Linked DNA regions of Methylomagnum ishizawai. The protein of the gene in region 1 interacts with the protein of each later gene in a pairwise test. Links are inferred from orthologs where the notes say so. Each region holds a gene or a part of one and is shown on either strand. Other genes may lie near its edges. The genes, in order: def and B9N93_RS14665.

Region 1 (8,631 bases):
GTTGGAAGGACAGGCGCAATTGCTCCGAACGCAGGGGCAGCAGGCGGTCGCCGATCCGGGCTTCTTGCTCGGTGCGCTCGATGAACAAGGTCGCCGGATCGCCGACCTGCTCCACATGGGCATCGCCGATATAAACAGCCTCGTAGCCCAGGGTTTCGCCGGTGTCGGCGTCTTTATAGGGGTTGCCGCTGCGCAGCACGGTGTAGGCCGTGGGCGCGCCTTCGCCGATGGAGCGCACGAACATGCGGTTGCCATAGCCACCGATGATATGCTCGTCGGCGAAGGCCACCACATAGGGGGCTTGGTTCAGTTCATCCGGTCCCACCACCTGCGGCCGCGACAGGAACGGATGCACGATGTTCATGGGGATGGTGGGGATCGCCTGGGAGATGGGCTTGGAGCGGATGCGCGGACTCAGTTTTTGTTCATAGGGGTCGCTGTCTTCGTAGGCGGGGGCGCTGTCGTAACCGGCGTTTTCCAGGCCGATCTGGGGGACGCCGTTGACGTAGCTCAAGACCAGCGTATCGCCTGGGTAGATCAGGTCGGGATTGCGGATCTCGGGATTGATATGCCAGATTTCCGGCCATTGCCAAGGCCGGTTGAGGAAGCGCCCGGCGATATCCCACAGGGTGTCGCCCCGGACCACGGTGTAGCGGTCGGGATGGTTGGGGTTCAGTTCGAGGGTGTCGGCGAAGGCGAAGCCGCCGGACAAGCAGAGCGCCAAGGCGAGGCGGGATAACACCGACCAAACGCGCCGCGTCGAATACGAACGCCATGGCCGGGTGAATCGGGGGGAATTCAAGCGGGAGGGGATAGCCATGGGGTTCGCGCAACTTTCATGGAGTGGTGGGGGTCTGTCGTGGAACGGCATTCAAAGTCTAGTGTGATTTCGCTAGAATTCCATCCAATTCTATACAGTGCTTTCCGGTTAAGAAACATGGCTACTTTAACCATCCTCGAATTCCCCGACGAACGGCTCCGCAAAAAAGCCGCTCCCGTGGAGGTGGTGGACGATTCCATCCGGCGTTTGATCGACGACATGCTCGAAACCATGTACGCCGCGCCGGGCGTGGGTTTGGCCGCGAATCAGGTGAACGTGCAAAAGCGCGTGATCGTGATCGACATCTCCGAGGATAAAAGCTCGCCGCTGTGCCTCGTCAATCCGGAGTTGCTCGAAAAAAGCGGGTCCGGGGAAATGGACGAAGGCTGCCTTTCGGTGCCTGGTATCTTCGAAAAGACCAGCCGCGCCGAAAAGGTCAAGGTGCGGGCCTGGGACCGCGACGGCGCTTCTTTCGAACTGGAGGCCGAAGGCTTATTGGCCGTGTGCCTACAGCACGAGATGGACCATCTGGAAGGCAAGTTGTTCGTCGATTACCTCTCGCCCCTCAAGCGCCAACTGGTCCGCAAGAAGCTCAAGAAGGAACAGCGCCAACGCGCCACCCAAAGCCCCAAAGTGGGCGGCAAAGTGGCGGCGATCTAAGCACCATGAGGATCGTCTTCGCCGGAACCCCGGAATTCGCGGTGCCGCCGCTGCAAATGCTGCTCGGTACCGGGCATCGCATCGTCGCGGTCTACACCCAGCCCGACCGTCCCGCTGGTCGGGGCCGCAAGCTCACCCCCAGCCCCGTCAAGCAAGTCGCCACCGCCCACCACATCCCGGTATTCCAGCCCCCGACCCTCAAAGCCGAGGAAGACCAAGCCCAACTCCGCGCTTTGGAACCCGATGTGCTGGTGGTGGTGGCCTATGGCTTGATCCTGCCCAAGGCGGTGCTGGAGATTCCCAGGCTCGGCTGCGTCAACATCCACGCCTCGCTGTTGCCGCGCTGGCGCGGGGCCGCGCCCATCCAGCGCTCGGTGCTGGCGGGCGATGCGGAAACCGGCATCACCCTCATGTATATCGAGCCGCGCCTGGACGCGGGGCCAATGCTGTATAAGAAAACCTGCCGCATCGCCCGGCTGGAAACGGCGGGCGAATTACACGACCGCTTGGCCCAATTGGGCGCGGAAGCCCTGGCCGAAATCCTGCCCGATCTCGAAACCGGCAATATCCGCCCGGAAATCCAGGACGAAGCCCAGGTGACTTACGCCGCCAAGCTGGAAAAGGCCGAAGCTGTGTTGGATTGGACCCTGCCCGCCCTTGAATTGGAACGCCGCGTCCGCGCCTTCAATCCCTGGCCGGTGGCGGAAACCCAATGGCGCGACACCACCCTCCGCGTGTGGCTGGCCGAAGCCCTGGACGAAACCGCCCGCGCCGCGCCCGGCACCGTGCTGGATCGCGAGCGCACCCTTGATGTCGCCACCGGCCAGGGGGTGCTACGGCTGCTCGAAGTCCAGTTGCCCGGAGCCAAGCGGGTGGCGGCACGGGATTTCCTCAACGCTTACTCCCTCAAGACCGAGCGCCTCGGTCGGCCCGCTTGAATACCCGCGCCATCGCGGCCGGCATCCTGGCCCAGGTCGCGGTCGAGGGCGAATTCCTTACTTCCGCTTTGAGCGCGGCCCTGCCCCAAATCCCCAAGGACAACGACCGCGCCTTCGTGCAGGCGCTGTGCTATGGCGTGGCGCGTTGGTATTGGCGTTTGGATCGCATCCTGGCGCTGCTGACCCATAAGCCGATCAAGGATGCCGAAGTCCGCATGTTGGCTTTGCTCGGGCTTTATCAGCTCAAATACACGCGGGTCAAACCCCATGCGGCGGTGGCGGAAACGGTCGCCGCCGTCGGTCCCAAGGTTTGGGCCAAGCCCTTGCTGAATGGCGTGCTGCGCAACTACCAGCGCGAGCAGGACCGCCTCGAAGCCGAGGCCGACACCGATGAAAGCGCGGCCCTGGCCCATCCTGGGTGGTTGATCCGCCAACTCCGCAAGGATTGGCCCGCCCATTACGCCGATACCCTCCACCATAACAACGCGGCCCCGCCCCTGGCCCTGCGGGTGAATCTGGCCCGGAACTCCCGCGAGGCTTATCTGGAGCGCTTGGCCGAAGCGGGCATCGCGGCGGTGGCGGCGGCGGTTGGTGCCGGCGCGATCATCGTCGAGACGCCGGTGCCGGTCGAGAAACTCCCAGGGTTCGCCGAAGGCGCGGTCTCGGTGCAGGACGTGGCGGCGCAGCTGGCCGCGCCCTTGCTGGGCTTGGCGGCGGGGCAGCGGGTGCTGGATGTCTGCGCCGCGCCCGGTGGCAAGACCGCCCATCTCCTCGAAGCCCGTCCCGACCTGGCCGAGGTCGTCGCCATCGATATCTCGTCCGAGCGCCTCACCAGGGTCCACGGCAACCTGCAACGCCTGGGACTCGCGGCCACGGTTTTGGTGGGCGATGCCACCCAGCCCGAATCCTGGTGGGATGGCCGTCGCTTCGACCGCATCCTGGTCGATGCGCCTTGTTCGGCCACTGGCGTGATCCGCCGCCATCCCGATATCAAACTGCTGCGGCGGGCCACCGATATCGCCGAACTGGCCGCGGCCCAGGCCCGCATCCTCGAAGCCATGTGGCCGCTGTTGGCCCCCGGTGGCCGGTTGTTGTACGCCACTTGCTCGGTCCTCAAGCGCGAGAACGAGCAGCGGATCGCCGCCTTCCTCGATGCCCACCCGGAAGCCCGCGAGCGCCCGATCATGGCGGATTGGGGCATCCCGGCCCGCCATGGCCGTCAAATCCTGGCCGGTCAAAACGGCATGGACGGCTTCTACTACGCGCTGTTGGAGAGGGCGTGATCCCGCGCTGGACGCGCTGGCTGTTGCCGTTGGCGCTGTGCCATGGCCTCCAGGGCCGCGCCGCCGAATACGGCTTCCGCATCCTCGACGCCCAATTGGTGCCCGTCGCCGACCAATATGCCTTGAACGCCGACATCGACTACCGCTTCAGCGCCCCCGCCATCGACGCTTTGGAACACGGCGTGCCCTTGACCGTGGTCATCCAGTTCAAAATCCAGCGCCACCGCGATTATTGGCTGGATGAAACCTTGCTCAGCGAATCCCGTCGTTTCTTTATCCACTATCACCCGCTGGCGAAAACCTACCAGATCGCCAACGAAAGCAGCGGCGCGACCCGCGATTTCGCCAGCCTCCGCGCCTTGCTCGACGCCCTGGGCGAAATCCGCGGCTGGCGTGCCCTGCCCAGGGCGGCGTTCGCGCCGGGCCGGGAATATTGGGCCGGCCTTGCCGCCAAGCTCGATATCGAAGCCCTGCCGTTGCCGCTGCGGCCCTTGGCCTATGTGTCGCCGGGCTGGTATCTCGGGAGCCCCTGGTTCCGATGGCGCGTTTCAGGCTGAAGCCGCCCTTGGGGCTGTCCATCCTCGCCCTGTTCCTGGGCGTTCTGGTCTCGTTGCACCTGATGAGTTCGGCGACCCAGGACGCTTCGCAGTTGGGCGCGATGTATTCCTGGTTGGTGGTGGTGAACCTGTTGGGTTCGGTGTTGTTGCTGGGCTTGGTCATCGCCAACGCCTATTCGCTGTTCCGGCAATGGAAGCGCAAGGCGGCGGGCTCGAACCTCACCACCCGCATGGTGTTCCTGTTCAGCCTGTTGTCGCTGGCCCCGGCCGCCATCGTGTTCTATTACTCCATGCAGTTCCTGGAGCAGAGCATCGATAGCTGGTTCGATGTGCGCATCGACCATGCCATGGAGGACGCCTTGCAACTCGGCCAGACCGCCCTTGACGAGCGGATGCGGGCCATGCTCAAGCAGACCGAGCAGACCGCCGAGCAGCTGGCCGATTCCCCGCCTTCTTTGCTCGCCATCCGTCTGGGCGAATTGCGCGATTCCTTGGAAGAGGGCGATTTCACCGTGTTTTCCCGGCAGGGCCGCATCCTGGCCTTCAGCGGTTTCCAGTCCGAGCAGATCATCCCGGACCTGCCGGAAATCGGTATCTTGTTGCAAGTGAAACAGGGCAAGGCCTATGTGGGCCTGGAAGCCCAGCCCGGCGGGGAAGGCTCGCAAATCCGGGCGGTGGTGGGCATGGCGGGCGAGGACACGCTGTTCCTGCAAGCGGTCTATCCGGTGCCGTCGAAGCTGGCGCGGCTGACCGGGACCGTGGAATCGGCCTATCTGCATTATAAGGAACTGACCTTCCTGCGCGGTTCCTTGAAGCTGACCTTTGGGTTGACCTTGTCGCTGGTGCTGTTATTGAGCCTCCTGGCGGCGCTGTGGGCGGCGTTCCAGAGCATCCGCCGCATCGTTGCCCCGGTGCGTTATCTGGCCCATGGCACCCGCGCCGTGGCCGAGGGCAATTATGAAAAACGCCTGCCGGTGCGGCGGCGCGACGAACTCGGCTTCCTGGTCGAATCCTTCAACGCCATGACCGAGAAGATCGGCCAAGCCCGCGACGAGGCCCAGCGCTCGCGGCAGGAGGTCGAACGGCAGCGCGCCTATCTGGAAACCTTGCTGGCGAGCTTGTCTTCCGGCGTGTTGAGCTTCGACGCCTCCTTGCGCCTCCTGACCGCCAACGGGGCGGCGGATGCCATCCTGCACGCCGAACTGGGCCGCTATATCGGCGAACCCACCGCCGCGCTCACCGCCGCCCACCCGCATTTGGCCGATCTCCTGGACGGCATCGCCGGGCGCCTGCGGACCGCCGCCGGGGCTTGGCAGGAAGAAATCCCCTTCGCCGGTTTGGAAGGCCGCCAGGAATTATTCTGCCGAGGCACGCCTTTGTTCGGGGCCGGGGGCGAGCGCCTGGGTTCGGTGCTGGTCATCGATGATGTGACCGCCTTGATCCAGGCCCAACGCGCCGCCGCCTGGAGCGAAGTGGCCCGCCGCCTAGCCCACGAGATCAAAAACCCCTTGACCCCGATCCAGCTTTCGGCGGAGCGCCTCCGGCATAAACTCGCCAAACACCTCGACGAGGCCGATGCCGAGGTGCTGGACCGTGCCACCCGCACCATCGTCCAACAGGTCGAGGCCATGAAAACCATGGTCAACGCCTTCGCCGAATACGCCAAGCCCTCCATCATCCAATTGCAATGGGTGGACCTCGACGCTTTGATCGAAGCGGTGGTGGCGCTCTATCCGCCCCAGAGCGGCTTGGAGTTCGAACTGGCCCTGGCCCACAACCTGCCCGAGGTCCATATCGATCCGGTCAAGCTCCGGCAGGTGTTGCACAATCTGATTAAAAACTCGCAGGAAGCCGTGCCGGTCGGCGGCTCGGGTAGAATGCGCATCCAGACCCAATCCGTGGCGGAAGGCCATCACCCGGTCGTGGAACTGCGGCTGTACGATGCCGGTCCCGGCATTCCCGCCGATCAGGCCGACCGCATCTTCGAGCCTTATGTCACGACCAAGGCCAAAGGTACGGGCTTGGGTTTGGCCATCGTTAGGAAGATCATCGAAGAGCATGGCGGCGGCATAAAATTGGATACCGGCTATCGGGACGGCGCGGGTTTCGTGATCCGCCTGCCGGTGGTGGCCCGAACGGCGGCGGCATCCGCGGAAGCATGAGGATAGGATGAGCAAAACAAGTATCTTGGTGGTGGACGACGAACCCGATATCCGCCGCCTATTGCAGGAAATCCTGGAGGACGAGGGCTACGCGGTCCATGTCGCCGAAAACGGGGCCGTGGCGCGGGAACTCAGGTCGGCGCACAAGCCCGATTTGATCCTCCTCGACATTTGGATGCCCGACGAGGACGGGATCAGCCTGCTCAAAGACTGGCTGCGCGACGAAACCCTGGGTCCGGTCATCATGATGTCGGGCCATGCCACGGTGGAAACCGCCGTCGAGGCCACCCGGCTCGGTGCCTACGATTTCCTGGAAAAGCCGTTGTCCATGGCGAAACTCCTGGTCACGGTGGAACGGGCCTTGGAGAACGCGCAGCTCAAGCGCGAGAACGTGGGGCTGAGGCGGCGGGTGGAAGCCCCGGTCGAACCCGTGGGCCGCGGTGCCGCCATGGAACGCCTGCGCGACCAGGTACGGCGCTTGGCCCAGCACGACGCCCGCGTGTTGTTCGTGGGCGAACCCGGCTGCGGCAAGGAAACCCTGGCGCGTTACCTCCACGCCAACAGCGTGCGCCGCGACGGCCCCTTCATCGATGTCGGTGTCGGTACCATCGCCCCGGAATATTCGGCGGTGGAATTCTTCGGACGGGCCGATGGTGCCGGCAATGTGCAGCGCGGCCTGTTGGAGCAAGCCCACGGCGGTACTTTGTTCTTGGACGAAGTGGCCGACATGGAGGAAGAAACTCAAGTCCGCCTGATGAGCGCCCTCGAATCCAATAGTTTCTCCCGTGTGGGCGGCAGCGAATTGGTGCATGTCGATGTCAGGATCGTCGCCTCCACCCGCAAATCCTTGGAAGAGGAAGTCCGGGCCGGGCGCTTCCGCCGCGAACTCTATTATCTGTTGAACGTGGTGACGCTACGGGTGCCGCCCCTGGCCGAGCATAACGAAGACGTGCCGGAGTTGCTGGGTTTCTACGTGGATTATTTCGTGAGCCGGGAAAAGCTACCATTCCGCCGGTTCGGCGTGGCGGTGCAGAATTTCCTGCGCCATTATCCCTGGCATGGCAATGTCCGCGAATTGAAGAATCTGGTGCAGCGCTTATTAATACTCGGCAGCGGCGAGGAAGTGGAATTGGACGAGGCCAAGGCGGCTTTGGGCGAATCCCTGTCGGTGCCCGGTATCGCCTTGAACCAGCCGGATTTCTATGATTTGCCGCTCAAGGATGCCCGCGAGCATTTCGAGAAAGCCTATCTCGAATACCATCTGGAGAAATACGCGGGCAGCGTGGCCCGGTTATCCCAGGCGATAGGTTTGGAGCGGACCCATCTTTACCGCAAGCTGAATTCCTTGGGGATCAAGTTCAAGGATAAGCGGTGAGGGGCGATGGGAATAGCCCAAGGAATGAGGGAGTACGAGGATGCCTTAAATTAACCCACAGCCAACAATTTCGCGGATGGCCGCGATAACCTACTCACAATAAAACCTACAGTCAACGATACCGCCATGGCTACTACTCAAGATGTCAATCGTCAGAAACGGCTCGCTAAGAAGAAAATCAAGCGCGAAGAAAAAAATCAAAGAGTGATTTATTTGGATAAGGCCCAGTCCGAAAAACTCATCAAGGAAAGCTTAGAGGCCGTTGGAAAGTTCCCGATCCATCAATGCCTGATTCCCCAAGGCTTGTTCGCGAATGGTTTCGGTACGGCGATTATCGCCCGCCAGATCAACGACGAGGAAGTCATCGTCGCCGGGTTTATGCTGGATGTGTATTGCATGGGGGTGAGGAACGCTTTCCTCCGGGCTTTGGAAATATCCGAATATACCCGGACCATAGGCCGGATGCACGAGCATGAAAACTTCGGTCTGGCCGAACCTTCCTTGGTTCTGGCCTTGGTCGAGCAGTGCGCGGAATATGCCGACCAACTGGGTTTCAAGCCCCACGAGGAATACGAGGAGGCCCGCCATATCTTCGGCGCTATCGATCCCAAGGAATGCACCGAAACCTTCAACTTCGGCAAGGACGGCAAACCCCATTTCGTGGCCGGTCCCAACGACGCGCCCAAGCGCTGCCAGCGGATTATCGAGCGGCTGACGGAGAAGTTAGGGGCGGATGGGTTTACCTATAAGCTGCGGAAGGATGCTTGAAAGCGGTAGGGCGGGTTAGGTGGTACTCCGCCGTGACCCGCCGATTCCGCTGATTTAGGCGGGATGGG
Region 2 (7,090 bases), 2.3 Mb from region 1 along the record:
GGTCGTGCCCCTGGACCGCGCCAATATCGACACCGACGCGATCATCCCCAAGCAATTCCTGAAATCGATCCGCCGCACCGGCTTCGGCCCGTTCCTGTTCGACGAATGGCGCTATCTGGACCGGGGCGAACCCGAGATGGATTGCACCCACCGCCCCTTGAACCCGGATTTCGTGCTGAACCAGCCCTGCTATTACGGGGCGCAAATCCTCCTCACCCGCGAGAACTTCGGCTGCGGTTCCTCCCGCGAACACGCGCCCTGGGCCTTGGACAACTACGGTTTCCGGGTCATCATCGCGCCCAGCTTCGCCGATATCTTCTACAACAACTGCTTCAAGAACGGCCTGCTGCCCATCGTGCTGGCCACGGCGGCGGTGGACCGTTTATTCGCGGAACTGACACCCGGCGATAACCTCACGGTCGATTTGGAGAGCCAGACTATTACCGATAAGTACGGCGAAAAATTCCATTTCGAGATCGACCCTTCCCGCAAGCACCGTTTGCTGAAAGGCTTGGACGATATCGGCCTGACCCTGCAACGCGCCGACCTGATCCGGGCCTATGAAGCCCAACGCCGGGCCGAAGCGCCCTGGCTGTTCCCGGACGCGGCCTGAAGCCCCAGCGGCGGACGGGGTTCCCCCCAGCCCGCCACCGCCGCCCCCATGGGCGGCAACGCCCACCCGAAGAAAATCACCATTACCCACAGCACCCATGACCCAAAAAATCGCAGTATTGCCGGGCGACGGCATTGGACCCGAAATCGTCGCCGAAGCCCTCAAAGTCATCGACTGCCTGAACCAGGATTTCGGCCTCGCCCTCGAAACCGAAGCGGCCTTGATCGGCGGCGCGGCCTACGATGTCCACGGCACGCCCTTCCCCGAGGCCACCCTGGCCCTGGCCCGCGCCGCCGATTCGGTGCTGCTGGGCGCGGTCGGCGGCCCGAAATGGGAACCGCTGAATTATGCGCTGCGCCCGGAACGCGGCTTGTTGGGTCTCCGCGCCGAACTGGAACTGTTCGCCAACCTGCGCCCGGCCCTCTTGTATCCGCAATTGGAAGCGGCGTCCACCCTGCGCCCGGAAGTGGTCTCGGGCCTTGATATCGTCATCATCCGCGAACTGACCGGCGGCATTTATTTCGGCCAGCCGCGCGGTCGCCGCGTCAATGACAAGGGCGAGCGCGAAGGTTTCAACACCTTGATCTACAGCGAATCGGAAATCCGCCGCATCGCCCACATCGGTTTCCAAACCGCCCAGAAGCGCAATAAGCGCCTGTGTTCGGTGGATAAGGCCAATGTGCTGGAATGCACCGAGCTGTGGCGCGAAATTATGATCGAAGTCGGCCAGGAATACCCCGACGTGGCCCTGTCCCACATGTACGTGGATAACGCCGCCATGCAGTTGGTCCGCGCCCCCAAGCAATTCGACGTGATGGTGACTGACAACATGTTCGGCGACATCCTGTCCGACTGCGCCGCGATGCTGACCGGCTCCATCGGCATGTTGCCCTCGGCCTCGCTGGACAAGAACGGCAAAGGCATGTACGAACCGATCCACGGTTCCGCGCCCGATATTTCCGGCAAGGGTGTCGCCAACCCCATCGCCACCGTGCTGTCCCTGGCGATGATGCTGCGCTATAGCTTCGACGACGCCGCTTCCGCCGACCGCATCGAACAAGCCGTCACCGCCGCCCTGGACGCAGGCTACCGCACCGCCGATATCCACTCGGAAGGCACCCGCAAGGTCGGCACCGCCGAAATGGGCGATGCCATCGTCGCGGCCCTGCGGGCGTCCCGCTGATCGACCCTTTTCAGGAGGCTCCCATGAGCAAAACCTACAATGTCGCCGTCCTGGGCGCGACCGGCGCGGTCGGCGAAGCCCTGTTCTCCATCCTGGAAGAACGCGATTTCCCCGTGGGCGAGGTCTACGCCCTCGCCAGCGAGCGCTCGGCGGGCAAGCAGGTGGAATTCAAAGGCCAAACCCTGACCGTGCGGGACGTGGCCGGTTTCGATTTCTCGCTGGCCGATATCGGGCTGTTCTCGGCGGGCGCGTCGGTCTCGGAACTCTACGCACCCAAGGCGGCGGCGGCGGGCTGCGTGGTGATCGACAACACCTCGCAATTCCGCTACGACGACGACATCCCCCTGGTGGTGCCGGAAGTCAACCCGGCAGCCATCGCCCAGTACAAAACCCGCGGCATCATCGCCAACCCCAATTGCTCGACCATCCAAATGCTGGTGGCCCTGAAACCCATCCACGACGCGGTGGGCATCGAGCGCATCAACGTCTGCACCTATCAAGCGGTGTCGGGCACCGGCAAGGAAGCCATCGAGGAACTGGCGGCGCAGACGGCGGCCCTGCTCAACGGCAAGCCGATCAGCCCCGAGGTCTACCCCAAGCAAATCGCCTTCAACGTGCTGCCGCAGATCGACGTGTTCCTAGCCAACGGCTACACCAAGGAAGAAATGAAAATGGTCTGGGAAACCCGCAAGATCATGGGTGACGACCGCATCCAGGTGAATCCCACCGCAGTGCGGGTGCCGGTGTTCTACGGCCACTCGGAAGCAGTGCATATCGAGACCCGCGAAAAAATCACCGCCGAGCGGGCGCTGGAACTTTTGCGAAGTGCGGAAGGCGTCACAGTTTTGGACGAACGCAAACCGGGAGGATACCCGACGGCGGTCACCGAAGCCGCCGGGAAAGACCCCGTCTACGTGGGCCGGGTGCGCGAGGATATCTCCCACCCCAGGGGTTTGAACCTCTGGGTAGTGGCGGATAATGTCCGCAAAGGGGCCGCGCTCAATAGCGTCCAAATTGCCGAAATTTTGGCAAAAACTTACATCTAGTCTAATCTTTTCAGGGCTGTGGGCCCGAATCGGGCCTAGGGCGGGCGCTGCCAGCGATTGGAAATAAGGAGCCAAACAGTGCATAAAATCTCGAGAACCGTGGCGTTGATAGGTCTGTTAAGTCCGATGGGGGTCAACGCGCTAGGTATTGGCGATATCCATTTGCACTCCGCTCTGGACCAAGCGCTGGTCGCAGAAATCCCGTTGGTACTGTCCGGCAATGATACGCTTGCCGATGTCAAGGTCAGCCTCGCCTCGCCCGAAGCTTTCGCCAAGGCGGGGTTGGACCGCCAATATTTCCTCACCAAGCTGCGCTTCACGCCCACCCAAACCGCCAACGGCAATTACATCATCCAAGTCAGCTCCCGCGAGGCCATCACCGAACCCTTCATGGATTTCCTGGTCGAGGTCAACTGGCCGCAAGGGCGTTTGCTGCGCGAGTTCACCGTACTGCTGGACCCGCCCTCCAGCCTGCAAGAACGGGTCGCGGCCGAAATAGACTCCCCGGCCATGCAACGCCCCGGTCCCCGCACCTACGAACGGGTCGCCGAAATCCGCCGCGCTGGCGAATCCGCGCCCCGGCCCGCCCGACCCGCGCCCCGCCCCGCCGCCGCCCCGCCGCCCCCGCCCAGCGCAGACCAGCTCACCGACCAAGCCTATGGCCCGGTGCGCCGCGACGAAACCCTATGGAGCATCGCCCGCGCCCTGAACCAAGACCCCGGCGTCTCCCAGGAACAAATGATGCTGGCCCTGTTCCGAGCCAATCCGCAAGCCTTCTCCGGCTACCGTATGAACGGGCTCAAGGCCGGCGCGGTGCTGCGCCTGCCCAACCGCGATTTCATCGCCCGGCTCGCACCCGGCCAAGCCCGCTCCGAATTCGCCCGCCAGCAAGCCCAGGGTAGCGGAACATCGGCCTACGACACCGGCGGTCCCCAGCTCAAGCTCACCCCGCCACCCGAGGCCCGGCCCAGGAACCCGGGCGGGCTTCCCGGCGGCGACACCCCCGCCAGCCGGGCCAAGAGCGAACAGGCGCTGGAAGTCGCCGAATCCGCCAAGCAGGAAACCGAAGACCTAAGATCGCAACTGGCCCAGCTCCGGCAGCAACTCGGCGATATCCAACGCCTGCTGACCTTCAAGGATGAGCAAATCGCCAGCCTACAGGCCCAGCGCGGCGCACCGGCCACGCCGCCGCCCAAGGCCACCGGCGCGGAAACCCCGGTCCAGCCAGCGCCAGTCTCCAAACCCGAACCCGCCACCACCGCGAATCCGCCGTCGACCGCCAAACCCGAGCCCACCGCCACCGCGCCCACACCGCCACCGGCAGCGGTGCAACCGCCGCCCAAGCCCAGTGTACCCCCGGTCGCCAAACCCACCGCGCCCGCCAAACCGGCCACGCCCCCGGCTCCGGTCCACGTGGCGGAAACCCCGTTCGACTTCAGCCCCTACCTTTACGGGGGTGCCGCCCTGGGCCTGGTCGGCTTCGGTGCCATGCTGCTCATCCGCTGGCGCAACGCCAAGATCGCGGCCACCGAGAGCATCCTGCTTGCCGCCGAACGCGAAGGCAATCCACAACACACCCCGCTCCCCACCCTCAAGGCGCTGGAAGAAACCCCGGAACCGGTCATCACCACCAAGAGTTCGTTCCTCAGCGAATTCACCCCCAGCGATTTCGACGCGCTAGGCAGCGAGACCGACGAGGTCGATCCGGTGTCGGAAGCCGATGTCTACCTCGCCTATGGCCGCTACAAGCAGGCCGAGGAACTGATCCGCCACGCCATACAGCAGCATCCCGACCGCGACGAGTGCAAGCTCAAGCTGCTGGAAATCTACTACGCCACCGAAAACCGCGCGGCCTTCGAGAACTATGCCCGCGAACTCAAGGGCCAGCGCAAACACCAGCAAGAGAATTTCTGGAGCAAGGTCGAGGAAATGGGCCGCGAACTCCTGGCCAACAGCGACCTGTTCAAAGCCGCCCCCCCAACTCCTTCCCGCAGCATAGGAGGGGCCGACCCCGCCAAATCCTCGGTCCCCGCGTCCAGCCCGCTTGGCTCCCTGGACCTGTCCGACGAGTTGATCGACGATCTGAAGCGCTTCGAAATCGAATTCATGGAAGACGGGCCGGAGGCCGGGGACGACGCCGAACTTGGCTTCCTCTCCCTGGACGGGCTGGACACCGACGACACCGCGGCGACGCCAACCCCCGCCCGCGCCGCCGAAGCGAAAACCCCCGCGCCCGCCGCCAAAGAGCCGGAACAAGCCCTGTTCGACGCCCTGGAATTCGACCTCGATTTCCTGAAGGCGGCGGACGCCGAACCCGAGGCCACCCCGCGGCGGGACACCGGGTCGATGGAGGAACTGGAGAACCTGATCCCCTTTAGCCTCGATCTGGAACCCGCCTCCGAACCGGAAGAATCCCTGCTGGCGGACAACGGTCCCGCCGACAAAACCATCGACGACATCCTACGCGAACTCACCGGCCAGATCGGCCAGGAACCGGCGGCAACCTCCGAGGCCGGTCCGGCGGCGGAGCGCACCCCGCTGGGCCGCTTCGATTTCGACCTGGACCTGTTGGAACCCGCGCCCGCCATCGACGAGATCGAAGCATTCCAAGCCCCCGCCCCGACCGACCTCGAACCCGAACTCCAGGCACAGGAAGAAGATTTGTTCGCCGGATTGACCGACATGGATCAATTCGAGACCAAGCTGGATTTGGCCAAAGCCTACGCCGACATGGAGGACGAGGATTCGGCCAGGGAAATCCTCCTGGAAGTCGCCACCCACGGCAACGACCGCCAAAAAGCCGAAGCCACCGCGTTGCTGGACAAACTGGACGGTCACAACGCCAACCTTTCCCTCGCGGGGCAACAGGGCAGGCGGGTATAGCCATCGCCCGTGGGCGGTCCGGGAGCGCCCCCTAAAACAAATCCTTGATTCCCGCTTCCCCGCCCGCCGCCTCCGGCACCCCGCCACCGCAGGCGGACGACCGCCCCGGTACCGAACCGGCCACGAAGGGGAAACGCGCAGCCCCAGGGCAACCTTCGTCGGTACGCCCCCCGGTTTCCCGGTCAATCCAGGCCCATTCCAGATTATCCGGCGGGTCCAAGGCCAGGGGTTCGTGGCTGACGGCCCCAAGGGTCGCGGCCCAAACCTTCAAAGCCCCTTGCGCCCCGGTCAATTGGGCCGGTTGGTTATCGTCCCGTCCCACCCACACCACGCCCAGATAATCCCCCGTGAACCCGGCGAACCAGCTATCGCGCAGTTCGTTGGTGGTGCCGGTCTTGCCCGCCGCGTCCAGGGTGGACGGCAGGTAGGCATAGGCCGGCCGGCCCGTGCCCTCGCGCAACACCGACCGCAAGGCAATATCGACCAGATAGACCGAAGTGGCGTCCAGCGATTGCTTCACGCTCAAGCCGTAGCGGCGCAGGGTCTTGCCATCCTGGGCCACCACCGCCTGGATGGCCCGCAGCGGGGTGATGAACCCCTCGCTGGCCAGGGTCTGGTACATCCCCGCCACCTCGAACGGCGTCAGCGCCAGGGTGCCCAGCAACAAGGCCGGTACCTGATCGACCGGCTTGTCCACCCCTAATTTACGCAGGGTCTTCACCGTGTTGCCGACCCCGAGGCTCATCCCCAGCCGGATGGTAGCGAGGTTGTAGGAATGCGCCAAGGCCCGGTACAAGGGCACCGCGCCATGCTCGCGGTTATCGTAGTTCTTGGGCAGCCAGACCGGGCTGCCGGGGCTTTTGACCCGGACGGCGCTGTCCTGCAAGGGCGTGGTCAGGGTGTATTTGCGGGGGCTGGCCAGGGCGGTCAGATACACCACCGGCTTGTACAAGGAACCGATCTGGCGCTCGGCGTCCAAGGCCCGGTTGAAACCCGCCGCCCCCGGATCGCGCCCCCCCATCAGGGCCGCGATTTCGCCATTGGCGCGGCGGGTGACGATGGCGGCGGTTTCCAATTGGGTGGAACGGGTCTGGATGTCCAGCTTCTTGAGGATGGCGGTGGTGGCTTGCTCCAGATGGCGCTGCACGTTCACATCCAGGGTAGTGAAGATGCGCAAGCCCTCCGAGGTCAGGTCTTCGGGCCGGTATTCCCGCTGCAATTGGCGGCGTACCAAATCCAGGAACGCCGGATAGCGGCTGATGGCCTGGTGTGGATTCTGGATCACGTCCAAGGGCCGTGCCTGGGCGGTCGCGGCCTGCTTGGCGTTGATATAACCCTGCTCCACCATCTCGTCCAACACCAGAT

The links.
Region 2: the proteins of def (region 1) and B9N93_RS14665 interact in binary tests that used the Escherichia coli proteins (3 or more experiments, as listed by UniProt). The link is inferred for Methylomagnum ishizawai from one-to-one orthologs.

The regions. Positions count from the first base shown.
Region 1 is NZ_FXAM01000001.1:975,582-984,212, forward strand. Bases 1-2,708 are described here. They hold def (peptide deformylase), read left to right. Parts: upstream 1-937; coding sequence 938-1,480; downstream 1,481-2,708. Other genes in these bases: B9N93_RS04435 (LysM peptidoglycan-binding domain-containing protein), read right to left, coding at 1-820; fmt (methionyl-tRNA formyltransferase), read left to right, coding at 1,486-2,418; rsmB (16S rRNA (cytosine(967)-C(5))-methyltransferase RsmB), read left to right, coding at 2,415-2,708. Outside these bases: more of rsmB, read left to right, coding at 2,709-3,701; B9N93_RS04455 (DUF4390 domain-containing protein), read left to right, coding at 3,698-4,258; B9N93_RS04460 (sensor histidine kinase), read left to right, coding at 4,240-6,420; B9N93_RS04465 (sigma-54-dependent transcriptional regulator), read left to right, coding at 6,428-7,795; B9N93_RS04470 (hypothetical protein), read left to right, coding at 7,922-8,563. UniProt on the Escherichia coli protein: Removes the formyl group from the N-terminal Met of newly synthesized proteins. Requires at least a dipeptide for an efficient rate of reaction. N-terminal L-methionine is a prerequisite for activity but the enzyme has broad specificity at other positions.
Region 2 is NZ_FXAM01000001.1:3,292,119-3,299,208, forward strand. What follows is about bases 1,024-3,830. They hold B9N93_RS14665 (aspartate-semialdehyde dehydrogenase), read left to right. Parts: upstream 1,024-1,819; coding sequence 1,820-2,842; downstream 2,843-3,830. Other genes in these bases: leuB (3-isopropylmalate dehydrogenase), read left to right, coding at 1,024-1,796; B9N93_RS26730 (motility hub landmark protein FimV), read left to right, coding at 3,005-3,830. Also shown: leuD (3-isopropylmalate dehydratase small subunit), read left to right, coding at 1-613; more of leuB, read left to right, coding at 711-1,023; more of B9N93_RS26730, read left to right, coding at 3,831-5,725; mrcB (penicillin-binding protein 1B), read right to left, coding at 5,757-7,090.